2 regions of the Bradyrhizobium sp. WCU1 genome follow, and region 1 is predicted to be linked to the other one. Evidence: riboswitches for the same ligand, from Rfam matches in the RefSeq annotation. Region 1 holds a riboswitch; the other holds the start of a gene.

Region 1 (15,868 bases):
GCGGCCTTGGCGACCTTCCGCGCCCCGTCGGGGTCGTACAGATACAGCGCCTTGATGTGCGGCTCCCAGGTCGCGACCTGGGAGATGATTTCCTCGAGCACCTCGGACGGCGAGAACTGCTTGGCACGATAGCCGGCGAGCAGGTCGACGGCCGAGAGATCGTGCAGCGACGTGATGGCGTCCGCTTTCGGCCTATGCATGCGCACCTGCCGGCATACGTTTCTCGATGATGCGGGCGAACATGCTGGCGCCGATCGGCAGGATCTTGTCGTCGAGAACGTAACCGGGATTGTGCACGGGCACTGAACCGTCATGGCCGACCCAGAAATACGCGCCGGGAACGGCCTGCATCATGTCGGCGAAATCCTCGCTGCCCATCTTGGGCGTCGAGCGCGTGATCACCTTGGCCGGATCAACCACGGTGCGCGCGACTTCCTCGACAACGCGGGACTGCTCTTCCTGATTGACCAGCACGCTGAAACCGTCGCGGACCTCGACCGAGATTTCGGCGCCATATGCGGCGGCAAAGCCGGCGCAGATCTCGCGCATGCGCGTGCGGATCAGCGCGCGGATCTCCTCGGAGAAGCAGCGCACCGTGCCGCACATCCAGGCATCGCCTGGAATAACGTTGTAGGCCGAACCGGAATGGATCTGGGTGATCGACAGCACCGCTGCCTGCAGCGGATCGACGTTGCGGCTGACGATGGACTGCAGCGCCTGTCCGAGCGTCATTGCGATCACGACCGCGTCCTTGGAGCGTTCCGGCATCGCGCCATGTGCGCCATAGCCCTGGATCCTGATGTCGAAGAAGTCGGCCGCGGCCATCGCCGGGCCCGGCAGGATCGCGATCTCGCCATGGTTGAGGTCGGGGGCGTTGTGCAGGCCGTAGACCTCGTCGCAGGGGAATTGCTTGAACAGGCCGTCCTTGATCATGGCGCGGGCGCCGCCGAGGCCTTCCTCGGCCGGCTGGAAGATGAAGTGCACGGTGCCGTCGAAATTGCGGGTCTCGGCGAGATAGCGCGCCGAGCCGAGCAGCATCGTGGTGTGGCCGTCATGGCCGCAGCCGTGGAACCGGCCGGGAATGGTCGAACGCCATTTCAGATTGGTGTTCTCCTCCATCGGCAGCGCGTCCATGTCGGCGCGCAGGCCGATCTTCCTGGTGCCGCTGCCCTTGCCCTTGAGCACGCCGACCACGCCGGTGCCGCCGAGGCCGCGATGCACCTCGATGCCCCAGCTCGTCAGCTTCTCGGCCACGATGCCCGATGTCCGCACCTCCTCGAAGCCGATTTCGGGATGCGCATGCAGATCCCGTCTGATGGCGGTGAGTTCGTCGGCAAAACTGTCGATGCGCTCGATGGTCGGCATGGTCTCTATCCGTCTGTGCGTGATGGGGAGGAGGGGGTGAAAGTCGGGCCGTTGGGCTTGATACGAATGCCCGGCCGCAAATGTTTCCACGGCAGCGTGGCGGGATCGGCGGGCATCGGCCCGGGCGCGGCGCAGATCAGCAGTTTCTCGGCAATCGGCTCGAAATCGGCGCGGAAATGCACCGAGCTCTTGTTGACCAGGATCTTCTGCGCGGTCGGCTCGATGCCGACATAGCGGTACATCGCCTGGTCCGCGAGCTGCGCCTTGTAGGAGCCGACGACGACGCGGACGTCGCCGATCCGCAGGCAGGCCGAGGGTCCCATATCCATATCGCGGCCGCCGTAAAATGGTCCCGGCGCGACGAACCGGCCGTCCGAGAGCTGCTCGACGACGAACGTTTCCCTGTAGGGCGCATCACCGGGAATGCCGGACTTGCCGCCGAGATCGAGCGTGACGGTCGCACCGACGCCGGCCGCGTGCGCAGCGCGCGCGGATTGCGGGTCGCAGATCACGCCGGTGGCCGCGCTTGCTCCGTTGCGTACCAGCGCACGCAGCATGCCCGTGGTGTCGGAATTGCCGCCGGCACCGGGATTGTCCTGGGTGTCGGCGATCACGATCGGCTTCGACGCCGTCGCCGCGAGCTTCATCGCAAGCAGCACGCCCTCGTCGGGCGTATGGATCGGGCCGTCGAAATCGTTCTCGTGGCGTTCGACCAGCGCGGCGATGCTGTCGGCGGCAGCGTCGGCGTCGGCCTGGGTCCGGCCATAGGCGAATACGCTCGGGCCGCAGTCCCTGATATCGGCGGCCGGGAAGCCGAACGCAAACGACAGCGTCGGAACCGCGTCGCTCTCCAGCGCCGCAAGTTTCTGATAGATGCCCTTGGCCGGCTGGTCGTTGGTGCATTGCCAACTGATCGCGATCAGGAACGGCAGCTGCCGGAACGCTTTTGCGAGACGTTGTCTGGATTTGAGCAGCAAGGCCAGATGCCTCGCGCAGGCGCGGCCGGTGTCGGCCATGTCGACATGCGGATAGGTGCGGTAGGCGATCAGCGCGTCGGCATGTTCGATCATCTCGGGTGAGACGTTCGCATGCAGATCGAGGCTCGCTACCAGCGGAATGTCCTTGCCGATCGCCTTGCGCACGCGGGCGAGGATTTCGCCTTCGCCGTCGTCATAATGCTCGGTCACCATGGCGCCGTGCAGGTCGAGATAGACGCCATCGATCGGCCCGGCCGCGGCGATGCCGTCGACCATGTCCTTGACGATCCGCTCGAAGGCGTCCTTCGTCACATGTGCCGACGGGGTCGCCCCGGTCGCGATCGTCGGCACCAGCTCCCAACCATTGGCTTCCGCCGCCTCGACAAAACCGGCAAGGCCGGCATTGATCTTGCGCATGACCTTGAGCACCTCGGCGCCGCGCGTCATCGACGGCCAGCCGCCGCCATGCACGAAGTCGTCGTAAGTTGCCTTCGTCGGTGCGAAGGTGTTGGTCTCGTGCAGGAAGCCGCCAACGGCAATACGGGTCATCAAGTAGGTCTCGACACGTTTCTTCGCTTGTGATGCGATTTGGAAGCAATCGCATCATCTCGCCTTTTCAATATCAGCATGATCTTCGAAGGCCGGTTCGCCTCTCCGGATCGCGCTCTGGCGGGCGACGTTAAGCGTGTCGTCGCGCCAAGCGCAAGCCGGGGAGCACCACCGGATTTGCATGCCCTGTGGGCGTAAAGGCTTGAGGCTAAAGACCTAGGCCGTCGCCACAATGCCTTCCGAAACGGGGCGGAAGTTGGCGAAGTCCCAGCCGCGCCCGGGCGCCGCCTCGAGCAGTGCGCGGGTATAGGCCTGCTGCGGATTGGTCAGCACCTCCGCCGCCGGTCCCTGTTCCACGACCCGTCCACGCTGCATCACGGCGACGTCGTCGCAGATCTGGGCGGCGACGCGCAAATCATGCGTGATGAACAGCAGCGCGATGCCGAGCCGCCGCTGGATTTCGTCAAGCAGCTGCAGAACCTGCGCCTGCACCGAGACGTCGAGCGCGGATACCGCCTCGTCCGCCACCAGCACGTCGGGATCGAGCGCCAGCGCGCGCGCGATCGCGATGCGCTGACGCTGGCCGCCGGAGAACTGGTGCGGATAGCGCGAGATCGCGTCGGGCGGCAAATGCACCAGCTCGAGCAACTCGCGGGCCCGCGCCAGCGCGTCCTTGCGCGGCATGCCGTAATTGATCGGGCCCTCCGCGATGCTCTCGCCGACCGTGACGCGCGGATTGAGCGAGCGGTAGGGGTCCTGGAAGATGATCTGGATCTTCTGGCGATGCGGCTGCAACAGCCGGCGCGACAAATCGGAGATCTCGCGGCCGGCGAGGCGCACCCCGCCCGAGGTCGGATCGATCAGCCGGACGATGCAGCGCGCCACCGTCGATTTGCCGGAGCCGCTTTCGCCGACGATGCCGAGCGTGCGGCCCTTGCGCAAGGTGAGCGTGACGTTGCTGGCGGCGGCGACCTCGCGGGCTTTGCCGTACAGCGACCGCTCCCGGTAGACCTTGCTGAGCTCGTTGGCTTCCAGCACCACCGGCTCTTTCGTCTCCGGGCGCGGCGCGCGCGGCACGAGGCTGGGGACCGAGGACAGCAGGTTGCGGGTGTACTCCATCTTCGGATTGCGCAGCACATCCTGCAGCGGGCCGGTTTCGACCAGCCGGCCGTGCCGCATCACCGCGACGCGGTCGGCGATCTCGGCCACCACGCCCATGTCGTGGGTGATGAAGAGGACGGCGGTGCCGTGATCGCGTTGCAGATCACGGATCAGGGCGAGGATCTGCTTCTGGGTGGTGACGTCGAGCGCCGTGGTCGGCTCGTCCGCGATCAGGAGCTTCGGCTCCAGCACCAGAGCCATCGCGATCATGATGCGCTGGCGCTGTCCGCCGGAGAGGCGGTGCGGGTAGGAAGAGAAGATGCGCTGCACGTCCGGCAGCCGCACATGCTCCATCATCGCCAGGATCTTCTGGCGCCGCGCGCGGGAGTCGAGATCGGTATGGGCGCGCAGCACCTCGTCGATCTGGCGGCCGACCGGGACCACCGGATTGAGCGCGGTCATCGGCTCCTGGAAGATCATCGCCATTCGCGTGGCGCGCAGCTGGCGCAGCCGGCGGTCAGTGGCAGTGAGCAGCTCCTCGCCGACCAGCTTGACGCTGCCGCCCGACGGCACCAGCGTGCCCTTCTGCAACAGGCCCATCGTGGTTAGCGAGGTCACCGACTTGCCCGAGCCGCTTTCGCCGACCAGGCACAGCGTCTCGCCCTCATGCACCTGGAGGGAGAGGTCGTCGATGATGCGATGCGCGTCCGCCTTGCGGCCGAGGCCGACGACGAGGTTGTTGATGTCGAGGACGACGTTGGTCATGTCAGGCTCTCTTGGCGCGGCTGCGAAGGAATTTACCCACTGTCATTCCGGGATGGTGCGCCAGGACCAGACCCGGAATCTCGAGATCCCGGGTTCGCTGCGCGCCCCGGGATGACGGCTTCGATTGCATCGAAGCCGTCACTTGCCCTCACGCTGCTTCATGCGGGGATCGAGCGCATCGCGCGCGGCGTCGCCGATCAGGTTGATGCTGAGAATGGCGATCGAGAGCAGAAGTCCCGGCCAGAAGATCAGCGACGGCTTGACCTGGAAGAACGCGCGGCCCTCGGCCATGATGTTGCCCCAGGTCGGCGTCTCCGGCGAGATGCCGGCGCCGAGGAACGACAGGATCGCCTCGGTCAGGATCGCGGACGCGCAGACATAAGTGCCTTGCACGATCAGCGGCGCGATCGTGTTCGGCATCAAATGCCGCCACATGATCTTCGGCAGGCTCGAGCCGAGCGAGATCGCGGCCTCGACATAGGGCTCCTCGCGCGCGGTCAGCACCACCGAGCGCACCAGGCGTGCTACGCGCGGGATCTCGGGGATGGTGATCGCGACCATCACGGTCCAGATGCTGGCGCCAGACAGCGAGACCACGGCGATTGCGAGCAGAATGGCCGGGATCGCCATCAAGCCGTCCATCACGCGCATCATCACCGCATCGACCCAGCGGAAGAAGCCGGCGACGAGGCCGATCAGGAGCCCGATGGCGATCGAGCAGACGGCGGCGCCGAGCCCGATTACCAGCGAGATCCGCGCGCCGTAGATGATGCGCGACAACAGGTCGCGTCCATAGGCGTCGGTGCCGAGCAAATATTGCGCGCTCGACGGCTTCAGCCGCAGCGACGGCGTCAGCAAGAGTGGATCACGAGGCGCAAGGAGCGGCGCGAAGATCGCCATCAGGATGATGAGGACGAGACAGATCGTTGCGACCGCGATGATCGGCGTCGAGGTCAGGAAGCCGAACTTGACGCGGAACGGCCGGGTGACGGGGAGAGAGGCTTCGGGAAGGGTTTCGATCGCCATTGCTCAGTACCGGATACGAGGATCGAGCAGGGTGTACGCCACGTCGATCAACAGATTGACGCCGACATAGATGCCCGACGTCAGAAGGATCATGGCCTGGATCACCGGATAGTCGCGCGCCAGCACCGCATCGACGGTGAGGCGGCCGATGCCGGGCAGGTTGAACACGCTTTCGGTGACGACGACGCCGGAGATCAGCAGTGCGAAGCCGGAGCCGATCACGGTGATCACCGGCACCGCGGCGTTGCGCAGTGCGTGGCGCAGCAGCACGCCGGTCTCGCCGATGCCCTTGGCGCGCGCGGTGCGGACGTAATCTTCACCCAGCACATCGAGCATCGAGGCCCGGGTCATGCGCGCGATCAGTGCCACATAGATGAAGGAGAGGGTGCAGGTCGGCAGGATGATGCGCTCGAAGAACGGACCGAAGCCGGCCGAGATGCTCTTGAAGCCCTGCACCGGCACCCAGCGCAGATCGATCGCGAACACCTGGATCAGCACATAGCCGATCACGAACACCGGCACCGAGAAGCCGAGCACCGACAGCCCCATCACGCAGCGGTCGATCCAGGTGCCGTGCTTCCACGCCGCGATGACGCCGAGCGGCACCGCGACCAGGATCGAGAGGACGATGGTGGCGAGCGCGACCGAGATCGACGGCTCGAGGCGCGGGCCGATCATCTCGAGGATCGGCTTGTTCGAGATCAGGGAGACGCCGAGGTCGCCGTGCAGGAGCTTCGCGACCCAGGTGTAGAACTGGATGTAGATCGGCTCGTTCAGACCAAGCGAGGTACGGATGCGCTCGAGCTGTTCCGGCGTCGCATTGTCGCCGGCGAGGATTGCGGCGGGGTCGCCCGGCGTCAGCCGCAGCAACAGGAACACGAACAGGGCCACCACGCCCATCACGGGAATGGCAGCGAGGATGCGGCGAAGCAGATATCCGATCATCGCTGCTATCTCCTGCCGTCAGATGGTGTGAAGCGAAGGCTGGGCCGCATCATACTCATGGTGTCCCCGTGATGTGTCTCATGCGCTTCTGCGTCTTGTGTCAAAGCCAGCGCGAACGTGATGAATTTGCAGGCAAATACTGTGCCAATGGCGACGTTATATCAAGGCGAGGGTCGTGCCGTTGGCGGCCTTCCCTGGTCTGATGCTGCTATTTCGAATTGCACTTGTCGTCGTGTGCCACCGAGCTGAAGCGACACGTTCATTCACGCTCTCATCACGCCGCACCAGTTGGCGGCGAACAGTGCGATGCTCTGCGTTGTCTTGCGAAGGCTGTCGAGCTCGACACGTTCGTTGAACGCATGTGGGCCGACACCGTAAGGACCATAGCAAAGTGCAGGGATGCCGTAATCGACACAATAGTAGCGGGTGTCGTTGACGGCCGTCGACAGGCGCTCCTGCATCGGAGCCTGGAAGACGCAATGATGGGCAGCCGACAGGGCTGCTTCCGCTTCGCTGCCGGGCTCGCAGACCGCTGCGTCGGCCTGAAAGCCGCTCCACACCAGTTCAGCCGGATTGCCGGACAGGAACTCGTCGGCCTTGTGCGCGTCGGCCAGGCACTCCTCGATGCCCTGCATCGCCTGCTGCGGCGTTTCGCCCGGCAGCAGGCCGAGACGGCAATCCAGTTCGCACCAGGCCGCGGTCGAACTGGCCCAATCGCCGCCCTTGATGATCCCGACGTTGAACTTGATCGGGTTCTTGACGCTGCGGAACCAGCTGTTGTCGAGCGCCCGGGCATTGAGCGCCTTGGTGTAATCCTGAAACGCGCGCACCAGATGCATCGCCGACAGGATGGCGCTTGTCCCGGTTTCCGAATAGGCGACATGCACCGGCGTGCCGCGGACGCGCAGGCGGAACCAGACGGCGCCGACCTGGGCACGCGTCAGCGTGTGTCCGGTTGGTTCGGGAATGAGGCAGGCGTCGGCGCGATAGCCGCGGATCAACGTCGACAATGCGCCGTTGCCGGTGCTCTCTTCCTCGGTCACGGTCTGCAGATGGATGCGTCCGCCCGGAACATAGCCGGCGTCGCGGATCGCATCGAGCGCGAAGATCATTGCCGAGACGCCGGCCTTCATGTCTTGCGCGCCACGCCCGAACATCCAGCCGTCCTGCACGGCGCCCGAGAACGGCGGCTGGTCCCAAAGGTCAGCAGGCCCTTCAGGCACCACGTCGATATGACCTTGCAGGATCAGGCTGCGCCCGCTGCCCTTGCTGTTGAGCGTCGCAACGACCTGCTGCGATCCGGCAAGATCGATGCCGTCCATCGGTGCTGCTTTCGGATGGCTCATCAGGTTGACGTCCGCAAGGCTGAATGCATCGACGTCGTAGCGGCGCTTGGCGAATTGCTCGGCCAGCCAATGTTGCTGTGGCGCCTCCTGTCCACGCAGGCTGCGGAATTGCACCATGCGCGACAGGAACGCGATCTGATCGTCGAAGTTTCGATCGACGGCCGCGCACAACTCGGCGGCAATCTGATCCGCCTTGGTCAACGTCCCGGTTGTCATGTCGCGCCTTTCGTGGAGCCTTGAGCAATGAGCGTTTCGGAAAGATGGCGCGCGCAACCGATGCGCGTGCCGATGGCGAGATTGCGTATCGGTCCGCCGAAGCGATTGCCAACGACACGCGTGCCGGCCGGAATGCCGCTCCGGGCCGCAATGCCATGCGTGCCCGTGACCCCAATGCGCATTGTCCCCTCCCGCGCTGAAGCGCTTTTCCCCATTACGACGCTAATCGTTGTCACGCGGCGATTCCCAGCGAATCCCGACTTGGACACACGCAAATACGCACATATTCTTCCTCTCCGGTCGGATGATTAGGGGAAAGCTGCGCGGGCAGGCTCGATCGCATCGGCCTGCGATGGCACCATTGAAGGCGTGTCGAGGTCGCGCCAGTCATCGATCGCACCCGCGATCATCTGTGCCGTCGCGGCCGAGAGTGTCCAGCCGAGATGACCGTGGCCGGTGTTGTAGAACACGCCAGGAATCCGTCCCGAGCGCACCACCGGCATCATGTTCGGCATCATCGGGCGCAGGCCCGCCCACGGCACGACCTTCGATGTATCGATCCCCGGAAAATGATGCCGCACCCAATCCACCAGCGGCTGGATGCGGTCGGCGCGGATATCGCGGTTGAAGCCGTTGAACTCGGCGGTGCCGGCGACGCGGAAGCGGTCGGCGCCGAGCCGGCTGGTGACGATTTTTGCCGCTTCATCGAGCAGGCTGACGGTCGGCGCAGCGTCGCGGCTTTGCGGCGCATCGAGCTGCACCGTGATCGAGTAGCCCTTCACCGGATAGACGTTGACGCGGTCGTTGAGCAGGCTTGCGAAGTGGCGGCTTGCCACGCCGGCGCAGATGACGATGCCGTCGGCCTGCAGCTCGTGCCGTTGCGCGACCTCGGCGTCATGCGAAGCGACGTCGTTCCAGCCGATGCGGAAACCGTCATCGCCGCGCGCGATGGTGTCGACATCGGCTTCATGGACAAAGCTCGCGCCGCGACGGATGCAGGCCTCGGCGAGACCGCGCGTGAACTTGTGGATATCGCCGGTCGCATCCGACGGCGTAAAGAAGCCGCCATAGCAGCTCGTCTGCAGCGCGGGTTCGAGGGTGCGGATTTCGTCCGCCGTCACCGGACGTCGGTCGAGGCCGCCTTGTTGCAGCAGCGTGTTGACGCGCAGGCCCGCGTCGAAGCCGGCCTTGTCGTGATAGACGTGCAGGATGCCGCGGCGCTCGAGATCGAAGGCGATGTTCTCGCGCTGCGCGATTGAGAACAGATACTTGCGCGCTTCGATTGCGAGCCGTGTGGTCTCGATGGTGTTGGCGCGATAACGGGTGATGCTGCCGACGAATTCGCCGATCCAGGAATATTTGTGCCAGCTCGGCTTCGGATTCATCAACAGCGGAGCGTCGCTTCGCAGCATCCAGCGCAGCCCCTTGAGAATGGTCGCGGCGCTGTTCCAGACTTCGGCATTGCTGGCGGAAAGCTGTCCGCCGTTGGCGAACGAGGTCTCCATCGCGGCGTAGCGATGCCTGTCGAGGACAGTCACCCGGTAGCCGCGCTCGAGCAGGGCATAGGCCGTCGTCACGCCGGTGATGCCGGCGCCGATGATCGCAATGTGTGGCATGGTGGTCTTCAGGCTCCCGTGGATTAGAGTCGCCGAACCGCCGGTGCAACCGGCTGTTTCAGCGCCCCATCTGTCACGGTACCTGAGAGCTTGATCCGCATCGGACCTGTGCCCGATCGCGAACTATCCCCTTCGGTGGACGTCACGGCCCTTGATGTGCGGTCGTGTCCGTCTCTCTCCAGATCGTCCTGACGATACAGTCCTTTTGCCTGAGAGTTTCCGGGGCGGTTGCTCCGTCGGCGCCGAAGCTGACAACACGAATGTTGTCGCTTCGATCTCTCCCGCATCGTCGAGTTGGACGGCCGGACCGTAGGCGAAGCCTCAAAAATGGACAAGGCTAAATTTCGATCTGGCAGTGCCAACGTGTTGTGCAGTGCAATCGACGTCAGTCGAGCGTCGCCAGCAGTGCCGCCATCAGGCGGCCGCGCTCGGCAAGGCTGTCGACCTCAATGTGTTCGTTGAGCGTATGCGCATCGGCGCCGCGAACGCCGAGGCCGTCGAGCGTCGGGATGCCCATTGCGCCGGTGAAGTTGCCGTCCGATCCGCCGCCGGCGCTGCCATGCGGCAGGTCGAGGCCCATCGCCGCTGCGAGGCCTTTTGCCTTTTCATACAGCGCCATGGTGCCGGCATCCGGCTCCCATACCGGGCGGGTGACGCCGCGCGTCACCTTGAAAGTGACGTCGTTGGCCGTGCCTGACAGCGCCAGCATGCGCTCGACGCCGCGGTCGAGATCGGCCTGGCGCTTGGCCATGCTGAGCGCTTCGCCGGTGCAGGTGGTCGCGACGCAATTGACCCATTGGCCGCCATGCACGACGCCGACCGAGAAGGTACAGTCCTCGGTGGTCATGCCGTCGATAGCGATGATCTGCCGGGCCATTTCCCGGATCGCGGAACGGCCGGAGGACAGCGTCGCGCCGGCATGGCTCGGCTTGCCGGTGGCTTCGAGGTTGAAGCGCGCGATCGCGTAGCGGCCGGTGACGACACCGTTGTTCGGCCGGCCGGGCTCCGGCACCAGCACATATTTGTTGCGTGCGGCCTCGGCCTCGATGATGTCGCGCGTCGAGGGCGTGCCGACCTCTTCATCGGGCGTGAACAGCACCGTGATCGGCAGCGGCGTCGTGAAGGACGCGCGAGCCAATTGCCGGATCGCTTCGATCGACAGATAGTTGCCGCCCTTCATGTCGAAGATGCCGGGCCCGAAGCACTTGTTGCCTTCGCGCCGCCATTGCAGCTTCTCGATGGTGCCGACCGGGTGCACGGTGTCGAGATGGCCGGCAATCAGGATGCCGGGCTGGCCTTGCTTCGGATGGGGGAAACGGGCGCGGACGCAGCCGGCAAAGCCCTGGCGTCCCGCGATGCGTTCGATCGTCGCGCCCATGATCGCCATCTCGCGCGCGGCGAGACCGAGCATGCGTTCGACCGCAGCCGCATCCCATGTCGGGCTTTCGCATTCCACCCAGCTGCGCAGGCCCTGCAGCATCGCTTCGGAATCAAACGGAAGATTGGCTGGGTTCATGTCGTTTCTCTCTAGTTGTTTGATTGCATGACTACGCATATCCGTACCTGCGCGCATGCTTATCGCACGAAAGGCTCAGGCGACGATTTTGTAAAGTCAAAATGCACCAGGCTTCTCGTTCATTCGTTCGTATACGTTTGATCTCGCCCGAAACCGATTGACGCGCATTGCGCTTGATGCAAGTCTCGATTTCACAAGCCATACAGCATGTTAGTTCGCCAAATAACGAACCGCATGCATAACGAATAAGCCGGCTTTGACCAGTTACACGTCAGGAGAGATTTCATGTTCCCTATCTCGCGTTGGAAGCGCCGCACGCTAGCGGCTGCGTTGACGGCGGTCGCGCTGTCGTTCGCGCCGCAGGAATTGTCGTTTACGCAACACGCCGTGGCCGCGGACAAGACCATCACCGCGGTAATGCATTCGGATCTGCGCGTCATCGATCCGATCCTGACCACGGCCTACATCACGCGCGACCATGGCTACATGGTCTACGACACGCTGGTGGCGACCGACTCCAACTTCAAGATCGAGCCGCAGATGGCGGACTGGAAGGTCTCCGACGACAAGCTGACCTACACGTTCACGCTGCGCGACGGCCTGAAGTGGCATGACGGCACGCCGGTGACCGCCGAAGACTGCGTCGCGTCGCTGAAGCGCTGGGCCAAGGTCGACGGCATGGGCCAGAAGCTGATGGACTTCACGGCGAGCCTTGAGGCCACCGATGCCAAGACGATCACGCTGAAGCTGAAGGAGCCCTACGGCCTGGTGCTGGATTCGATCGGCAAGCCGTCGTCGCGCGTCGCCTTCATGATGCCGAAGCGGCTCGCCGAAACGCCGCCGGACAAGCCGATCCCGGAACAGATCGGTTCGGGCCCCTTCAAATTCGTCCAGGCGGAATTCCAGCCGGGCGTCAAGGCGGTCTACGTCAAGAACAAGGACTACGTGCCGCGCAAGGAGCCGGCGAGCTGGACCGCGGGCGGCAAGGTCGTCAAGGTCGACCGCGTCGAGTGGGTCACGATGGCCGACGCGCAGACGGCGATGAACGCGCTGCAGTCCGGCGATATCGATTTCGTGGAGAACCCGTCGTTCGACACGTTGTCGATCCTCGAGGCCGACAAGGACATCAAGGTCGAGACGCTGAACAAGTTCGGCTTCCAGACGCTTGGCCGCATGAACTTCCTCTATCCGCCCTTCGACAACATCAAGGTTCGCCAGGCGGCGCTGCTGGCGATCAACCAGAAACAGGTGCTCGACGCGCTGGTCGGCAATCCCAAGTATTACAAGACCTGTGTCGCGTTCTTCATCTGCGACACGCCATTCGCGTCGGAGATCGGTGGCGAGACGCTGGCGAAGGGAGGCGACATGGCGGCGGCCAAGAAGGCACTCGCCGAGTCGGGTTACGACGGCACGCCGGTCGTCATCATGGCGCCCGGCGACGTCACCACGCTGAAGGCGCAGCCGGTCGTCGTTGCCCAGCAGCTGCGCGACGCCGGCTTCAAGGTCGATCTGCAGGCGACCGACTGGCAGACCGTGGTGACTCGCCGCGCCAGCCAGAAGGCGCCGAAGGACGGTGGCTGGAACATGTTCTTCACCAACTGGGTGAGCGCCGACGTCTCCAACCCGATCGCCAACCTCTCGATCGGCGGCCAGGGCAAGAATGGCGGCTGGTTCGGCTGGGCCGATGATCCGAAAATCGAACAGCTGAAGGATGCCTTCGTCCGCGCGCCGTCGCTCGACGAGCAGAAGAAGATCGCATCCGATATCCAGAAGGAAGCCTACGAGCAGGTCATCTACATCCCGCTGGGCCAGTATCAGGGACCGAGCGCATGGCGGAAGTCGCTGACCGGTGTGCTCGACGGCCCGGCGACGCCGATCTTCTGGAACATCGACAAGTCCGAGTAAGCGCGCCTTGATTCAGAATGGAATGGCCGGGGCTCGTCCCCGGCCATTTTCGTTTGCGTCGCCGCGTGCGGCGAGGCATGCGCCCGCCTGCAGCACGACGACAATGAAGCAGTGATCGGACCGAACCGATGGCCGCTAGGGCATGTGGCCCGATCTCGCGCTGCTCGTGCTCGACAGGCTCGTGAGCTGCGTCTGTCCGGCGTTGCCGCCGCTCATCCAGACCGCCGCGCCAGCGGCCAGCGCCAGCAGCACGCACGACACGATCGCGCCGCGGATCCATCGTTGGTAGATCGCGCGTTCGTCGGGCGGTGCTTCGCGGAATCTCTGCGCATTGAGCCCGTTGCTGCAATGAGCGGCGTCGTCGCCGTGCTCGAGCAGGGAAGCGCCATGGTCCGGCGCGGTGTTGTCAATCTGATTGCGACCGGCAATCCGATTGCGATCAGCAATCGTCATCGCCCAGCTCCAAAGACATTTGATCTCGGAATGCGAGAGCCGCGAAATGCGCGGCAGGAATTTTCCAACGCCTCGACAATACCACAGTCGGCGAGCACGGCGTGTGAACCTCGCCACAGCCGGTGGACACGATGAGGTGATGCGGGCCGGCCGCGCGCCCTGGCATGCCAATGGGCGCTCGCAAAGGGTTTGACGGCGGTCGCGCCGCGCCGATTTTGCCTGGCAAGTTGTCGTCTATTTCACAATCTACCTTGGGTTATCGAGGTATTGTTCTACGGGCTGGTGTCGGCGCCGCCCGGGATGCATCACCAGCCGTGCACGGCGGCGTCCATTGTTTCGCACCGATGGATTCACCCAGCTTCGGGGAAATTATCATGACAATCAATGTCAAGGCCTATGCGAACGCCGACGATATCCTGATCGCCTGGCAGCCGGGCACCTGGTCCAACGACTGGGTCGGTTTCCAGCTCGAGCGGCGCAACAACATCACGCAGCAGACGACCGTGCTGTCCAACCGCATTCCGCCGAAGCCCGGCGAGAAGCCGGTGGCGGACGCCGGCATCTCCTCGACTCAATCGCCGTTCCGGCGCTGCATCTGGACCGATCACAGCGTCGTCGACACCGACAACGTCTCCTACCGCGTCACCGCGATGAACAATGGTGCGAACGGCACCTTCACGCCCGATCCCGCCTCGGTGTCGGCATGGACGGCGCCGACGGTCGCTTCCGGCGATGCGGGCGGCGGCCTGTCGGCCTATTTCAACCGGGGCACGTTGATGTCCCAGATCGTCAGCCGCTTCGTGAAGGGCAATACGACCGACGACGCGCTGCGCAATTTCGTCAAGGGCCTGTCCGATCCGGCCAACCAGGCGCGGCGCTATTTGTCCGGCGACGCCCTGCACGAGATCCTGGGCTTTCTGCATGATGCCGACCTGCGCGGCAGCCAGGTGCATGCCGCCATCTACGAGATGAATGACGAGGAACTGGTCGGCGCGCTGAAGCCGTTCGGCAGCCGCGGCAACGTCCTGCTCGGCAATGGCAGTGCGACCAAACCGAACATCGCGGGCGAGCTCAGTAGCGCCGGCCTGACGGTCAAGCATCGCGACCTGTCGAATGCGGGCAGGTCGTCGCCCAGCGTTCACAACAAGTTCGTGGTCGAAAGCGACGCGCATGGCAACGCCATCCGTGTGCTGACCGGAAGCACGAACTGGACCACCACCGGGCTGTGCACGCAGCTCAACAATGTGCTGATCATCGAGAATGCGGTGATCGCCAAGCGCTACCTCGATCAGTGGGGCAAGCTGGTCGCCGCGGGCAACGCCATGCCGGCGGCGCTGAAGGCGTCGAATTCCTCTCCGACCAACGACAGCAACATCTCGGTCTACTTCGCCGCGACCAACGGCGAGGCGGAGTTCAAGCCGGTGCTGGACCTGATCAAGAACGCCAAGGACGGCGCGCTCTTCCTGATGTTCATGCCGGGCCAGTCGCCGCTGCTGAGCGCACTGCTCGACCGCGCGCAGCAGAACGACATGTACGTCCGCGGCGTGGTGTCGACGATGATGCCCAGCAAGAACGGCAACATCGTCTCGGTCGGCGGCCAGGTCGTGAAATCGGGCGCGCCGGCGCAATCCTTCCATGACGACGTGCAGTTGCCGCATGGCGTCAACGCCACGAACGAACCGTCGTGGGCCGATGTCGAGTTCAGCGTGTCGCAGATCCGCAATGCGGGGATGATCGCGATCGTGCATTCCAAGACCATCGTGATCGATCCGTTCTCCGACGATTGCGCGGTCATCACCGGATCGCACAATTTCTCGGTCGCCGCCTCGGAGAAGAATGACGAGAATCTCGTGATCATCCGCGGCAACAAGAAGCTTGCCCAGGCCTATGCGCTGCACATCAACGGCGTCTACGACCACTATTCCTGGCGCGGCTATCTCGGCAGCGGCGGCAATGCGGATCAGATCTATTCGCTCGATGGCTGGAAGCCGGGCGGCGGCAAGGAGCAGGAGCTCGACTTCTGGATGGAGGAGCCGGTGCCGCCGCGCCCGGCACGCGTCGGGGGTGCTGGCAGTGGCGGCGCGGCGC
Region 2 (15,868 bases), 150 kb from region 1:
GCGGGATCATCGCGCGGTCGAGCGCGAGGTCGCGATCGCTGAGCTTGCGCATGTAGCGCAGCAGTTCGGTCTCCGAACGGTGCGTGTTGAACACCGGATGGGTGAGGAAGGCGCTGCTGCGCCGCAGCTCCTTCGGCAGCGCCTCGCGTGCGCCGGCCTCGATCTCGGCAAAGCTCAGCTTGCCGCCGAACACCCGCCACACCGCCTCGACGGTCTCCGGCGTGGTGGTCTCGTCGAGCGCGATGCCAAGCGTGGTCGCGCCGATCCGCAGGTTGATCCGTTCCGCCTGCGCGCGCGTAACGATCTCGATCTGCTTCGTGCCGGCTTCGACGGTCACGGTATCGAAGAACGCCTCGCTGGTCGGCGTAAAGCCGAGCTTGCGCAGCCCGGCGGCGAGCACGGTGGTGCGGCGATGCACGCCGCGTGCGATATGGGTCAATCCCTCGGGCCCGTGATAGACCGCATACATCGAGGCGATCACGGCGAGCAGCACCTGCGCGGTGCAGATGTTGGAGGTCGCCTTCTCGCGGCGGATATGCTGTTCGCGGGTTTGCAGGGCGAGGCGATAGGCCGGCGCACCACGCGAATCCACCGACAGGCCGACGATGCGGCCGGGCAGCGAGCGCTTCAGCGTGTCGCGCACCGCCATGTAGGCGGCGTGCGGCCCGCCATAGCCCATCGGCACGCCGAACCGCTGTGCCGAGCCGATCGCGATGTCGGCGCCGAGCTCGCCGGGTGAGGTCAGCAGGGTCAGCGACAGCAGGTCCGCGGCAACGATCGCAAGCGCCCCCTTGGCGCGCAGCGATGCGATCGCCGGCCGGAGATCGCGCACCGTGCCGGTCGTGCCCGGATATTGCAGCAACGCGCCGAGCACGTCGGCCTTGTCGAGCTCGGTGAGGGGATCGCCGACCACCAGCGCCCAGCCCAGCGGGGCGGCGCGCGTGCGCATCACGGCGAGCGTCTGCGGATGCACCTCCTTGTCGACGAAGAATACCTTCGCCTTGACCTGCGAGTGGCGCTCGGCGAGCGCCATCGCTTCGGCGGCCGCGGTCGCCTCGTCGAGCAGCGAGGCGTTGGCGACGTCGAGCCCGGTGAGGTCGCAGATCATGGTCTGGAAGTTGAACAGGGCTTCGAGCCGGCCCTGGCTGATCTCCGGCTGATACGGCGTGTACGCCGTGTACCAGGCCGGGTTCTCCAGGATGTTGCGCTGGATCACCGCCGGCAGGATGGTGCCGGAATAGCCTTGGCCGATCAGCGACGTGAATATCTGGTTCTGCGCGGCGAGCTCGCTCATATGCGCGAGCGCCTCGGTCTCGCTCAGCGCGCGGCCGAGATCGAGCGGCGCCTTCTGGCGGATCGACGCGGGCAGCGTCTCATTCATCAGCGCCTGCAGGCTCGCGGCGCCGACCGTCTCCAGCATCGCGTTGACGTCGCGCGGTGAGGGGCCGACGTGGCGGCGGACGAAATCGGTGGCGGCTTCGTTGATCGGCTTGAAGGGCGCGTTCATGGCGTGATCCTTTAGGCGGTGTGCGCGGCGTAGGCGGCCTCGTCCATCAGGCCGCCGAGCTCGCCCTTGTCGGCAATCTTGAGCTTGAAGAACCAGGCTTTGCCGCCGGCATCCGAATTGACCAGCGCGGGCTCGGCGGCGAGCGCCTCGTTGACCTCGATCACCTCGCCGGTGATCGGCGCGTAGACGTCGGAAGCGGCCTTGACGGATTCGACGACGGCGGCGGCCTCGGCCTTCTTCAGGCTGCGTCCGACCTTGGGCAGTTCGACGAACACGACGTCGCCGAGCTGCGACTGCGCGTAGTCGGTGATCCCGATCGTGGCGACGTCGCCCTCGATGCGGAGCCATTCGTGGTCGGACGTGTACAGCGTCGTCATGGAGAGATCCTCTGGCGTTTAGCGTTTGTAGGTATTGGGAACGAAGGGCGTGGACGCGACTTTCAGCGGCAGCCGCTGGCCGCGCAGTTCGGCGAAAACGGTGGTGCCGGCGGCGGAAAGAGCGGTCGGCAGATAACCCATCGCAACCGGTGCATTGAGGCTCGGGCCGAAGCCGCCCGAGGTCACCTTCCCGATCTGCTCGGACGAGGTGGCATCGGCAAACAGCGCGGCGCCCTCGCGCACCGGCGCGCGGCCCTCAGGCTTCAGACCAACGCGGCGGCGGGAAGCGCCTTGTGCGAACTGGCCGAGAATCTTGTCGGCGCCCGGAAAACCGCCGGCGCGAGCGCCGCCGCTGCGGCGGACTTTCTGCACCGACCATTCCAGTGCGCCTTCGACCGGCGTCGTCGTCGTGTCGATGTCATGGCCGTAGAGGCAGAGCCCGGCCTCGAGCCGCAGGCTGTCGCGCGCGCCGAGCCCGATCGGCAGCACGTCGGGATTGTCGAGCAGCGCAGTGACCAGGGCCTCCGCCTTGTGGGCCGGAACGGAAATCTCAAAACCGTCCTCGCCGGTATAGCCGGAGCGTGAGACGAAGCAGTCGATGTCGGCGACGCGGCGCGGGCCGGCGTCCATGAATTTCATCGAACTGACATCTGCACAAAGCTTCGCCAGAGCCGATTCGGCCTTCGGGCCTTGCAGCGCGATCAGCGCGCGGTCAGCCAGCGACAGGATCTCGCAAGCATCGGTGAGATGCGCGCGCAGATGCGCCTCGTCCTCGGCCTTGCAGGCGGCGTTGACCACCAGGAACAAATGATCGCCGAAATTCGCGACCATCAAATCGTCGAGCAGGCCGCCGTCATCGTTGGTGAATTGCGCGTAGCGCTGCCGTCCCGGCGCGATGCCGGCAATGTCCTGCGGCACCAGTTTTTCCAGCGCCAGCGCCGCGTCGCCGACCTTGCCGGATTTGGCCCTCAGCACGAGCTGTCCCATGTGGGACACGTCGAACAGGCCGGCGTCCTTGCGGGTGTGCAGGTGCTCCTTGAGCACGCCGGCCGTGTACTGCACCGGCATGTCGTAGCCGGCGAACGGGACCATCTTGGCGCCGCGCGCCAGATGCAGCGCATGCAGCGGGGTCTGTTTCAGCGGGGAAGTTTCGTGCGCAAGCATCACAGGGCCCTCGCGGTTCCCACGGGGACCTATTTCCCCTTGAGGAACCTGCAGAAAGCCCCATCTGTCGCTGTGCCTGAGAGTATTATCCCGTCGGCGGACGCAATCGGGGACAACCCCAGCGCCTCTTTCCAGATGTCAGACGTCACGCGGTCCTTTTGCCTGAGAGTTTCCGGGGCGGTTGCTCCTTCGGCGCCGGCCCAAAGAAAGGCCGGTCTCTCCCGACGTGACGGGTTAACAGGCCAGTAGAAAACACGCCGCCGCCAAGCCTGTCAACGCAGCTGCAACAACTATCCAATGGGCTTTGTGCTGCCGCGGCAAGCCCATGATCCGGCTGCACAGTTTCTGGACACCGCAGCTGGCAATGTCTAAAAGCGTTCGGCCGGAAATGACGCCTTTTTGCGACTGGCCGGCCCCATTTTTCCGATTGGATGAACATGAGCAGCGTCAACGACATCAGGTCGACATTTCTGAACTTCTTCAAGGAGAACGGCCACGAGATCGTGGCGTCGTCGCCTCTGGTGCCGCGCAACGACCCGACCCTGATGTTCACCAATGCCGGCATGGTGCAGTTCAAGAACGTCTTCACCGGCGTCGAGAAGCGCGGCTATCAGCGCGCCACGACCTCGCAGAAATGCGTCCGCGCCGGCGGCAAGCACAACGACCTCGACAATGTCGGCTACACCGCGCGCCATCTCACCTTCTTCGAGATGCTCGGCAACTTCTCGTTCGGCGACTACTTCAAGGAACGCGCGATCGAGCTCGCCTGGAATCTGATTACCAGGGATTTCGGGCTGAAGAAGGACAAGCTGCTCGTCACCGTCTACCACACCGACGACGAGGCGGCCGGCTACTGGAAGAAGATCGCGGGCTTCTCGGACGATCGCATCATCCGCATCCCGACCTCGGACAATTTCTGGGCGATGGGCGACACCGGCCCGTGCGGTCCGTGCTCCGAGATCTTCATCGATCGCGGCGAGCACATCTGGGGCGGACCTCCCGGCAGCCCGGAAGAGGATGGCGATCGGTTCCTCGAATTCTGGAACCTGGTGTTCATGCAGTACGAGCAGGTGACGAAGGAGGAGCGCGTGGCGCTGCCGCGTCCCTCGATCGACACCGGCATGGGCCTGGAGCGTATGGCCTGCATCCTGCAGGGCGTCGAGAGCGTGTTCGAGACCGATCTGTTCCGCCATCTGATCGATGCGGCTTCCTCGGCGCTCGGTCATGGGCCGAACGCGCAGAACGTCGCGTCGTACCGGGTGATCGCCGACCATCTGCGTTCGTCGGCGTTCCTGATCGCCGACGGCGTGCTGCCCTCGAACGAGGGCCGCGGCTACGTGCTGCGCCGGATCATGCGCCGCGCGATGCGCCATGCGCAGCTGCTCGGCGCGAGCGAGCCGCTGATGCATCGCCTGGTCTGGGCGCTGGTCCGCGAGATGGGCCAGGCCTATCCGGACCTGGTGCGCGCGGAGAAGCTGATCGAGGAGACGCTGCAGCTCGAAGAGACCCGCTTCCGCAAGACGCTGGTGCGGGGCCTGTCGATCCTCGACGAGAAGAGCGCCGGCCTCAAGAAGGGCGACATGTTCGACGGCGACACCGCGTTCACGCTGTACGACACCTACGGCTTCCCGCTGGATTTGACACAGGACGCGTTGAAGTCGCGCGGCATCAGCGTCGACCAGGCATCGTTCACCGATGCAATGAACCGCCAGCGCGAGAAGGCGCGCGCCTCCTGGGCCGGATCGGGCGAGGCGGCAACCGAGACGATCTGGTTTCCGCTGCGCGAGAAGCTCGGCGCAACGGAGTTTTTGGGCTATGAGACCGAGAGCGCGGAAGGCGCGGTGACGGCGCTGGTCAAGGACGGCGCCGAGGTCGATAGCCTCAAGGCCGGCGAGAGCGGCGCGATCGTGCTGAACCAGACGCCGTTCTACGCGGAGTCCGGCGGCCAGGTCGGCGATATCGGCGTGCTCACGGGCGAGGGCGTCAAATTCCGCGTCACCGACATGCAGAAGAAGGCCGGCGATCTGTTCGTGCATGTCGGCACGGTGGAGCAGGGCACGCTGAAGGCCGGCACGGCGCTGCAGCTCGAGGTCGACCACGCCAGGCGTTCGTCGATCCGCGCCAACCATTCCGCGACGCATCTGTTGCACGAGGCGCTGCGCCAGGTGCTCGGCGATCACATTGCGCAGCGTGGCTCGCTGGTCGCGCCCGATCGCCTGCGCTTCGACTTCGTGCATCCGAAGCCGATCACGCCCGAAGAACTCGCCCGGGTCGAGGACATCGCCAACGATGTCGTGCTCGAGAATGACGAGGTGACGACCCGCGTCATGGCTGTCGACGATGCCCGTGAGGCCGGTGCGCGTGCGCTGTTCGGCGAGAAATACGGCGACGAGGTCCGCGTCGTCTCGATGGGCAAGAGCGCCCGCGAGCATGGCCAGAACGCGCTCGGCTGGTCGGTCGAGCTCTGCGGCGGCACCCATGTCCGCCGCACCGGCGACATCGGCCTGATCTCGGTGACCAGCGAGAGCGCGGTCGCCTCCGGCGTCCGCCGCATCGAGGCGCTGACCGGGCGTCATGCGCGCAAGCATGCCAACGACACCATGGCGCTGGCCAAGACCGCGGCGGCCGAGCTGCGCACCACGATCGAGGACGTCCCGGCGCGCATCACAGCGCTGATGGAGGAGCGCAAGAAGCTCGAGCGCGACCTGTCCGATGCCCGGAAGAAGCTCGCGATGGGCGGCGGCGGTGCGTCGAACGGCGCGGCCTCGGCCGTTCGCGAGGTCGGCAATGTCAAGCTGCTGGCGCGCGCGGTCGAGGGCGTCGAGACCAAGGATTTGAAGAGCCTGGTCGATGACGGCAAGAAGCAGATCGGCTCCGGCGTGGTCGCGATCGTCGGCGTCACCGAGGACGGCAAGGCCGGCATCGTGGTCGGCGTCACCGCCGATCTGACCTCGCGGTTCAACGCGGTCGAACTGGTGCGCAAGGGCTCCGAGGTGCTCGGCGGCAAGGGCGGCGGCGGCCGGCCCGATATGGCGCAGGCCGGCGGGCCCGATGGCGCCAAGGCCGACGCCGCGCTGTCGGCGATCGAACAAGCGATGGCCGGCGCCTGACGGAAGGGCTGATCGTGGCGACAGCTCCGCTCAAGCCCACGATCAGCCATCCCGGACTGCGTGACCGTCTTTACGAGCTACTCGAGCGCGATGATTTGCCGCATTCGGGCGGCTCGCGGTTTGCCGGGTTCATCGTCGCGATCATCACCGTCGACGTGCTGGCGGCGATCCTGGCCTCGGTGCCCGAGATCGATGCACAGTTCGGATGGCTGCTGACCGCGGTCGAAGTCGCGGCAGTCATCGCCTTCGCGCTCGAATACGCCGCGCGGCTCTGGAGCGTGGTCGGCCATTCCCTGCGCGACATGACGCCGCTGAAGGCGCGGCTGGAATACGCCTGCTCGGCGCTCGGCGTGATCGACCTGCTCGCGTTCCTGCCGTCGGCCGTCGCCCTGGTCATCAACGACAAGATCGCATTGGTGCTGTTCGGCATGCTGCCGTTCCTGAAGCTGGTGCGCTATTCGCCCGCGATGCGTTCGCTTCTGGCGGCGCTGCATGCCGAGCGGCGCACGCTGTTCGGCTGCGTCGTGATCCTGACCGGCGCCGTGCTGCTGTTCGCCGCGCTGCTCTATGCCATCGAGCACAAGGTGCAGCCGGACAAGTTCGGCACCATGCCGCAGGCGATGTGGTGGGCGATCGTGACGCTCGGCACGGTCGGCTATGGCGATGTCGTTCCGGTGACGCCGCTCGGCCGGATCGTCACCGTGGTTGCGATCGTGGTCGGCTTCGCGATGATCGCGCTGCCGGTCGCGATCATCTCGAGCGCGTTCGCCGAGGAGGTCCGGCGCCGCGACTTCGTGGTGACCTGGGGCATGCTGGCGCGGGTGCCGCTGTTCTCGCATCTTGGCGCTGCCGACATCGCCGACATCATGCGCCTGTTGCGCTCGCAGACCATCGAGGCCGGCGAGGTGCTGGTGCGGCGCGGCGAGGCGGCCTCATCAATGTATTTCATCACGGCGGGCGAGGTCGAGATCGACCTGCCGAGCCAGCGGGTCCGGCTTGCCGACGGCACGTTCTTCGGCGAGATCGCGCTGCTGCGCAGGACCAATCGCTCCGGCACGGTAACGGCGACGCGCAAGACCAAGCTCTTGCTGCTCGATGCGCAGGACTTCCATGCCCTGATCGAGCGCATGCCGGCGCTCGCCGCACATGTCCGGGAGACGGCCGAGGCGCGGCTCGCCGATCCGCTCACGGCCGGCGGCGACCTCGCCGTCGCGGAGATCGCCCAGCCGCCCGGCGAGGCCGACGGCGGCATCCGGGACTAGTCAGTCTCTCCGCAGGAAAACGTAATCCGCCGAATACGCCGCACTCCCAAGCGCGCCGGCCTTGTCGCAGGCGCCGCTGAGCTCGCCGCCCGAGGTGTTGATCCGCTGCACCGTGGCAACACTGGAGAACAGGCCGTTGCCGCGGTGGGAAATCACTTCGAGCTTCAACCAGGCGATGTCGGCAGGGGTCGCGCCGGGCGCGCTGCCGGTGGTGCGGGCGGTCACTGCGCTGCCGTCGACATGCTCCCAGTTCGGGCCGGCATAGTGCCGGCCGACGGTGCGGCCGTCGGCGATCAGGGTGGCGACCGGTTCGCGGAACGACCAGGCGAGCTTGCCGTCGGTGACCGGCTTGCACTCGTAGACCTGCACACCCTCGGCATGGACTGACAGGACCGGAATCTCGCTAGGCGCCGCGACGGCGTCCGGCAGGGGATCGGCAGCTGATGCCGCCGACCCTGTGAGCGCGAATGATGCGAGCACGACGGCTCTGACAAGGGCCTTGGTCATGCTCGCACCCATCATTCCAAGACGGCAGCCTTTAGGTGGCCATCGCCTTCACGAGATTGTCGGACACCTTGTCGAGGAATCCGGTGGTCGAGAGCCAGCGCTGGTCGGCGCCGACCAGCAGCGCGAGGTCCTTGGTCATGTAGCCTTCCTCGACGGTCGACACGCAGACCTTCTCCAGGGTGGTGGCGAACTTCGCCAGCTCCGGATTGTTGTCGAGCTTGGCGCGGTGGGCGAGGCCGCGGGTCCAGGCGAAGATCGACGCGATCGAGTTGGTCGAGGTCTCCTTGCCCTTCTGGTGCTCGCGGTAGTGCCGGGTCACCGTGCCGTGGGCAGCTTCGGCTTCCACCGTCTTGCCGTCCGGGGTGAGCAGCACCGAGGTCATCAGGCCGAGCGAGCCGTAGCCCTGGGCCACGGTATCGGACTGTACGTCGCCGTCATAGTTCTTACAGGCCCAGACATAGCCGCCGGACCATTTCAGCGCCGAGGCCACCATGTCGTCGATCAGGCGGTGCTCGTAGGTCAGGCCCTTGGCCTCGAATTCCTTCTTGAACTCGCGGTCGTAGATGTCCTGGAAGATGTCCTTGAAGCGGCCGTCATAGACCTTGAGGATGGTGTTCTTGGTCGAGAGGTAGACCGGGTAGTTGCGCAGCAGGCCGTAGTTCAGCGAGGCGCGCGCGAAATCGATGATGGAGTCGTCGAGATTGTACATCTCCATCGCGACGCCGGCGCCGGGCGCCTTGAACACTTCGCGCTCGATCACGGTGCCGTCCTCGCCGACGAACTTCAGCGACAGCGTGCCCTTGCCGGGGAACTTGATGTCGGTGGCGCGGTACTGGTCGCCATAGGCGTGGCGGCCGATGATGATCGGCTTGGTCCAGCCCGGAACCAGACGCGGCACGTTCTTGCAGATGATCGGCTCGCGGAAGATCACGCCGCCGAGGATGTTGCGGATGGTGCCGTTCGGCGACTTCCACATCTGCTTCAGGCCGAACTCCTTCACCCGGGCCTCGTCGGGGGTGATGGTGGCGCATTTGACGCCGACGCCGACCTTCTTGATGGCTTCGGCGGCGTCGATGGTCACCTGGTCGTTGGTTTCATCGCGGTATTCCATGCCGAGATCGAAATAGAGCAGTTCGACATCCAGGAACGGGTTGATCAGCTTGTCCTTGATGTACTGCCAGATGATCCGGGTCATCTCGTCGCCGTCGAGCTCGACGACGGGATTGGATACCTTGATTTTTGCCATGACGGAGAGGCCCTCTTGGGAACAGCGCGCTTTTGACGGCGGGTTGGAAAATACGCCTGCGCTATAGCACTGCCCGGGGACGGGCGAAAGCGCACCGGTTATGCACTTTCAGCCCATCATTTCACCTAAAATGGGACCTGAGTGGCGGTCCCGGCCACGATGTACCAGGTCACGAACAGGCCCGCGATCAGGGCGCCCGGCAGGCTGGATCCGGTCCGCCGCCAGGTAAAGGTCGCGATCACGGCCACGATCGCCAAGAGCGGTACGAACTGGATCGCGACGATGGTCGAGAGCGGCACGAAGCCGGGGTCCGGCAGCGGGTTGAACAGCTTCCCCGTCAGCCACATCGTGCCGTATTGCAGCACCAGCAACACGATGAAGCCAAGCGTCAGCGCCAGGATGTTGGTCAGATAAAGCGCCCCGCGCGGCGCGCTCATGGTCGAGAAATTCCGGTGTAGCACGTGCAGCGCCACGACGAAAAACGCCGTGAACGGAATCAGATAGATCAGGAAGATGAGGAATTGCTTCGCGCTCATCAATTTGAGCGCGACGATCCAGAACCTGAAGTCGATCTTGAACGCGAGGTCGGCGAGCCAGAGCGCGGCGTAGCCCACCGCCACGGAGGCCAGCGCGATCACGACGGATTGACCGATCAGGCCGGCCCGGCTGGCGCGCTTGGGGGCGAACCGCATCAGGGCCAGCGTGATCAGCAAATTGATGATGGCCCAGACCAGGATCTGGTTGGTGATGCCCTGCGGCAGGACCGCGCTCGGGGTGACGAAGGTGCCACCGAGCGCGAAGGCCGGGTAATAGGTCAGCGCCGGGACGAAGGCGGACAGGATGAATGCCGTGGTCCAGCGCCGGCCGCTCGCCGCCTGATGCGGCGGCATGGTGCCGTCGGCAACCGCCGGTAGCCGCAGGCGGGAGAACATCTGGGCCTCCAGCAGCCCGTCGAACGTCCCGATGACGAGAGCAACGAAACCGATCAGGGCGATCAGCGTGCCGATCTCCTTGCGGAACCAGATCTGGTCGTCGACCGGGCGCGGCGTGCCGCCTTTCAGCGTCTTGGCGAACCAGTCGAGGCTGTAGCCGATCGCCTCATGCGAGATGTGCTCGGCCGGATGGGTCATCGCGGGGGTGTAGAGCACCCGCGCGGTGCCGTTGGCCGGGTCGCCATAGACCTTGCCCGGCTCGACCGCGCCTTGGGTGCCGAACAGCGCCCAGAGTTTCGGGCTCGTGGTGACGTCGCGGGCGAGCTGGACGCCCCACATCAGGTCGGGGAATTCCTCGTATTGGGCGAACACCAGCGCGGTGTTGCGCGGCCAGCTGGTGGTGCCCTCGGCGGCAAATGGCTTGCCGGTCGACGAGCCCTCCAGCACCATCGACTTGTAGTCGTTGGGCATCGCGGCGGCAGCCGCCAGCACGGTCCAGCCGCCCATCGAGTGGCCCTCGAGGCCGATGTTCTCCTTGTCGACGAAGGGCAGGCTGCGGAGATAGGCGAGGCCGTCAGGTCCACCGAACCCGTTGGCGAAGGAGGGCGGGTCGCTATAGCCGTGGCCGGTCTGGTCGAGCGCCAGCACCACATAGCCGCGGCGGGCGAACTCGATGGCGAAGCCGTCCTGGGTCTCGCGCGAATTGATATAGCCGTGGACGGCGAGGATGCCGGGCGCCGGGATCTGCGCCGTCGCGTTCGGCGGGACGTAGAGCAGGGCGCTCATGGTGTTGCCCTTGGCGCCCTTGAACCTGACATCCTCGATCCGGATGCCGCCTGCGGTCTGCGTGAAGTGGGCGAGCAGGCTCCCCGCCACGATCAAGATCAGGCCCACAATCGCCAGCGTCCATCTGCCCCGCATCGTCGTCTCCCCCAAGGTGCCTCGCCGTTCAACCGGCGTCTCAAGCGTGCCTTTACAGCTTCGCTTTGGTTGTGGTTGATAGCCTATCCGAAGGCGAAGCGCGCGCAAGCGGCGACCCCGGCGTTGTGCGAACGGGATTCCGATTGAGGATTCGCAATCGCGGCTAACCCTGTTATCTGCTTGGAGAAATTGGTCCCGCGCAAAACCGGTGCAAAGCTGGTTTCGGGGACCTGTATGAGACTTTGAATCAGCCGCTTCGGAAGCTGATTCAAAATCTTCAGACGTTGAATCAGAAAGTGAAGTGAGATGTCCGGCACCGACAAGACCAAGGCAGGGCACGACCTTGCCGGTCCCGTCGTCATCCTGGTCGAGCCGCAGCTTGGCGAGAACATCGGCATGGCCGCGCGCGCGATGGGCAATTTCGCGTTGACGCGGATGCGCATCGTCAATCCGCGCGACGGCTGGCCGAACATCGCCGCCCAGCGCGCTGCTGCCGGCGCCGACCACATCATCGATTCCGTCGAACTGTTCGACACCGTCGAGCAGGCGATCGCCGACCTCACGCTGGTGTTCGCGACCACCGCCCGCGCCCACGACCAGGCCAAGCCGGTGGTCGGGCCAGAAGGCGCGGCCAGCGAGATCGTCGGCCATGTCGCGTCCGGCGGCGGCGCCGGCATCCTGTTCGGGCGGGAGCGCTCCGGCCTGACCAACGACGAGGTCGCGCTCGCCAACCGCATCATCACCTTTCCGGTCAATCCGGGCTTCGCCTCGCTCAATCTGGCGCAGGCGGTGCTGCTGATGGGCTATGAATGGTTCAAGCTCTCGACCGCGGGCGCGCTGCCGTTCGCGATGCCGGAACGGTCCGAGCCGGCCTCCCAGCACCAGATGCAGGCGTTCTTCGACAACCTCGTCGCCGAGCTCGACAAGGTCGAGTTCCTGCGGCCGGCCGAGAAGCGCGACACCATGCTGGTCAACCTGCGCAACATCTTCACCCGGATGGACCCGACCAAGCAGGACATGCACACGCTGCACGGCGTGGTGATGGCGATCGCCGAGGGCCGCAAGGGCCCGGCCAAGGGCGGGGTGCTCGACGGCGCCCAGGCGACGAGGCTTCGGGCGCTGCTCGCCGAACAGGGCGGGGGCGGCGCGACCGCGGACAATTCCAGCACGGTGCGTGGCCTCGCCCGGCTGCTCCGCCGCAACCCGACCGACGCCGAACGCATCCTGTGGCAGGCGCTGACGCGGGACCGCCGCTTCGCCGGCCAGTTCAAGCGCCAGACCCCGGTCGGCCGTCACATCCCCGATTTCGTCTCCTTCGTGCACCGGACCGCGATCGAACTGGTCAATCCGAACGAGAGCGAGGCCATCGCCACCGACCGCGCCAAGCGCCGCGCCTGGCTCGAGGCGAGGGACTATCGGGTCGTCGACATGCATGTTGCCGATGTCGAGCGCGATCTCGACGGCGAGCTGGCGCGGCTGGAGGGGAGTCTTCCGCAGGGGCGGTGAGCCTCGGTCGTTGCGCCGATTGCCTGATGGCGTCGCGACCTCGTTCCAACGTCGTCCTGGCGAAAGCCAGGACCCATAACCACCGCATTCCGTGATGTATGGGATTGCGGCCACAGCGTCGCGCAACGATGGAGATTTGGGGTAATGGGTCCTGGCGTTCGCCAGGACGACACTGTGTTTATCGCGCGAGCTTTGGCTCATACACCAACATTCTCGCGACATGATTTGTCCGAGCTTTGCATCTCTTGTTCGCCGTCCTGATGTCGGAGGGCGCAGGGAAAGCCGGGTGCCGATTCCCGTTTCCATCCGCCGGATGCGTGGCGATCGACGTTTCGCGCTCAGAGACTGACTGCCGCGTGGATCGCGCGGCAGTGTTGCGGCAGAGCGTCGTGCGACACCACGAACCTCTTCAACGGCGTGTCGATGTCGTAGAAGTAGATGTTGGCCACGAAGCCATAGATGCCCGCGTCGATGGATGTCGGTTTGTCGCCATGTACATAGCCTTGCCGCGAAATCAGGTTCGCCAGTGCGGCGAGATCGGCGAGCCCGCGGGCCATCGCGGCGTCGGGCTCGAAGCGGCCGATGCCCTGGTAGTGATAGCGTTGCGCGTTGAACTCCCTGGCCTTCATCAAGCCGTCGTCGGTGAGGTCCGGATGCTCCCGCTTGAGCGCATCGCGGAACTTGGGCCAGTAGCGCTCGTCCTTCCAGCGCGAGTAGGACATCACCCAGTAGAGATCGTCGAGCATGCGCGTGACGAGGAGATCGGTGGTGCGTTGCGCCGGCGTCAGCGCCGCATCCAGCGTCACGCCGTATTTTTCGGTGACATAGCGGAGGATGGTCTCGCTGTCGCCGACGGTGTCGTGGCCGTCGACGATGTAGGGCAATTGCTGGCGTGGCGCCTTCGACGCATCGAAAATGTGCTCGTGCCGGAACGGCACGCCGGCGAGCCTCAGAAAGGCGAACACCTTCAGACCGTAGCCATTGTTGTCGGCGACGCCGAACAACGGCGGATACGAATAGAGCGTGAGCATGGCGGCTCGCCTCGTTCAGGATGGACGAGGCTACCTCAGGATCGGTCGATTGGAAACGTCAGGGCGGTGCGTGCTTCAGATGATCACGCCTTCGAAATCCCGCCGTCGATCACCGGTCCCAGCGGCTCGTAGCGTTCGCCGCTGAAGCGCGTCAGTTGCAGTTGCTCGAGCGGATAATAGTCGGTCGGCGAGGTGTTGATCTTGATGCCCGGCAGCAGCATGTCGGATTCGACGTCCCTGAGGTTTGCCGCCTGCTTGATAATGCTCTCGGACGAGATGTCGTCGCCGCACTGCTTGAGCACCTGAACCAGGATCTGGCTGGTGAGATAGCCGGTGACCGCGTAGATGTCGTTCTTGGCCGCCGTTGGATCGTATTTGTCGAGGAAGGCGCGCCATTTCTGGATCGCGGGATCGCTGTCCCAGGCGGCGTCGACGGGATCCTTCAAATAGGCGCTCGAGATGATGCCCTTGGACACGTCGAAGCCCGCGGCCTTCAGCGTCGAGCCGGCGGAGGAAGCGTTGTTGCCGATGTAATGCGCCGGCTGCCAGCCGAGCTCGGCGATCTTCTTGATGCCTTGGGCTGCGAATTTCGGCGTGGTCATGCTCATGAACACGTTGGCGCCGGCGGATTTGCAGCGAACCACCTGGCTGTCGATGGTCGGATCCGCGGTCTCATACGACAGCTCGGCCACGATTGCAGACGTCTTCGCGCCAAGTCCGTCCTTGAAGCCCTTCAGCACGTCACGGCCGAAATCGTCGTTCTGGTAGACGATGCCGATCTTCGGGTCGGTCTGCGTCGACAGTACGTGCTGCGCGAAGGCCCGGCCCTCGATCTGGTAGCAAGGCTGGAAACCCATCGTGTAGGGGAAATTCTTGTAGTCGCCGAACTTGGTCGCGCCCGAGGCGATGAAGAGGTGCGGGACCTTCTTCTGGTTCATGTATTTCATGATCGCCGCATTGGTGGGGGCGCCGAGCGGCGCAAACAGGACGTCGATCTCGTCGCTCTCGACCAGCTTGCGCGCCTGCTCGACGGTCTTGGCCGGGCTGTAGGCGTCGTCATAGGTGATGTATTTGATCATGCGGCCGTTGATGCCGCCTTGCTCGTTGATCATCTTGAAATAGCCGCCGGGCGTACGGCCGATCGACGAATAGACCGCAGCCGGTCCCGAATAGGCGTCGATGTTGCCGATCACGATCTCGGTCTTGCCTTTGGCGATCGCAGGCTTGCCGAGCAGCAGCGTGGCCGACGCGGCGGCGGTGCCCTTGATGAGCTGACGGCGTGATAGCTGGATCGAACGGTTCCTTGGCATTGTAGTCCTCCGCTTCTTCTTGTTGGCCGTTTTGGCATTGTTGGCCGTTTGGCAGCCTCTGACGGGCGTCTCGGCTTCAAGCATTCCATGCTGGTTGATCCGGATCAAACCAGTTTAGGTGCGCGGCGCTGCGGAACTTGTGCGTAGTCGCTACCAGCAGCAATATTGGCGGCGGTGTCAGGATGCGCAGCGGCGCGGCGGATCAAATGATCCACTGCGCCGCGCGTTGAGGTCGATCAGGCCGGCAAGGCCCGGGTCACCGTGCGATCATGCGCGCCGGGCCGGGGCAGCGGAAACACCCGGTCGTAGGCGATGTTGAACACGAACGCGTAGATCAGATAGAACGCCACGATCGAGATATCCATCATCAGCGCGGCCCACAGCGAGACGCCGAGATACCAGGCGACGAACGGGATCAGCAGCACGATCAGGCCGGCCTCGAACAGCATCGCGTGCGCGACGCGGATCGGCATCGTCTTGACGACACGCCCGGTGAGGCGGACCAGCGCGTGGTCGAAGCCGAGATTGAACAGCAAGTTCCAGATCGTCGCCACCGTCGCCGAGACGACGCCGATGACGCCCATATGGGCGACCGGCTGATTGAACAGCCAGGCCGCTGCCGGCGTGAAGATGGCGATACCGATCAGTTCGAACAGGACTGCGTGCCTGATCCGGTCGGAGAAGGAACGCATAGACATTTTGAAAACCCTTTCTTGTCGTTGTGATCGGGTTTCTATCTGATATTGTGGGATTATAAAGTTAGATAATATCTGGAAAAGAGATAGATGTCCCTCTCCATGGACCAGCTCGAATCCTTCGTGGCGGCCGCCGAGCAGGGCTCGTTCTCCGGCGCGGCGCGGCTTTTGAAGAAGGCGCAATCGGCGGTCAGTACGCACGTGGCAAACCTGGAGACCGACCTCGGCATTGCGCTGTTCGACCGGACCGGGCGCAACCCGGTGCTGACCGAAGCAGGGGCGCGACTGCTGCCCGAGGCA

What was found. Region 1 has a riboswitch for glycine ahead of ACTUWL_RS29585 (D-amino acid dehydrogenase). Riboswitches for the same ligand answer to the same signal wherever they lie in the genome.
Region 2: it holds a riboswitch for glycine, as region 1 does, so the genes downstream of both, gcvT (glycine cleavage system aminomethyltransferase GcvT) here and ACTUWL_RS29585 (D-amino acid dehydrogenase) in region 1, are expected to answer to the same signal.

What each region holds. Positions count from the first base shown of each region.
Region 1 covers NZ_CM130280.1:6,320,342-6,336,209, forward strand. Annotated here, with positions in the region: gene ACTUWL_RS29545 (amidase) at 1-200, opposite strand, end outside; gene ACTUWL_RS29550 (M20 aminoacylase family protein) at 193-1,365, opposite strand; gene ACTUWL_RS29555 (M81 family metallopeptidase) at 1,371-2,891, opposite strand; gene ACTUWL_RS29560 (ABC transporter ATP-binding protein) at 3,108-4,757, opposite strand; gene ACTUWL_RS29565 (ABC transporter permease) at 4,896-5,783, opposite strand; gene ACTUWL_RS29570 (ABC transporter permease) at 5,787-6,728, opposite strand; gene ACTUWL_RS29575 (ArgE/DapE family deacylase) at 6,992-8,290, opposite strand; gene ACTUWL_RS29580 (hypothetical protein) at 8,287-8,472, opposite strand; gene ACTUWL_RS29585 (D-amino acid dehydrogenase) at 8,599-9,906, opposite strand; glycine riboswitch at 9,975-10,090, opposite strand; glycine riboswitch at 10,094-10,200, opposite strand; gene ACTUWL_RS29590 (M20/M25/M40 family metallo-hydrolase) at 10,292-11,422, opposite strand; gene ACTUWL_RS29595 (ABC transporter substrate-binding protein) at 11,708-13,327, shown strand; gene ACTUWL_RS29600 (hypothetical protein) at 13,463-13,780, opposite strand; gene ACTUWL_RS29605 (phospholipase D-like domain-containing protein) at 14,155-15,868, shown strand, end outside.
Region 2 covers NZ_CM130280.1:6,173,817-6,189,684, forward strand. Annotated here, with positions in the region: gene gcvP (aminomethyl-transferring glycine dehydrogenase) at 1-1,507, opposite strand, end outside; gene gcvH (glycine cleavage system protein GcvH) at 1,519-1,884, opposite strand; gene gcvT (glycine cleavage system aminomethyltransferase GcvT) at 1,903-3,048, opposite strand; glycine riboswitch at 3,189-3,283, opposite strand; gene alaS (alanine--tRNA ligase) at 3,486-6,158, shown strand; gene ACTUWL_RS28855 (cyclic nucleotide-gated ion channel) at 6,170-7,420, shown strand; gene ACTUWL_RS28860 (DUF3455 domain-containing protein) at 7,421-7,927, opposite strand; gene ACTUWL_RS28865 (NADP-dependent isocitrate dehydrogenase) at 7,959-9,173, opposite strand; gene ACTUWL_RS28870 (alpha/beta hydrolase family protein) at 9,299-11,026, opposite strand; gene ACTUWL_RS28875 (TrmJ/YjtD family RNA methyltransferase) at 11,333-12,532, shown strand; gene ACTUWL_RS28880 (glutathione S-transferase C-terminal domain-containing protein) at 12,871-13,563, opposite strand; gene ACTUWL_RS28885 (ABC transporter substrate-binding protein) at 13,647-14,873, opposite strand; gene ACTUWL_RS28890 (PACE efflux transporter) at 15,110-15,571, opposite strand; gene ACTUWL_RS28895 (LysR family transcriptional regulator) at 15,659-15,868, shown strand, end outside.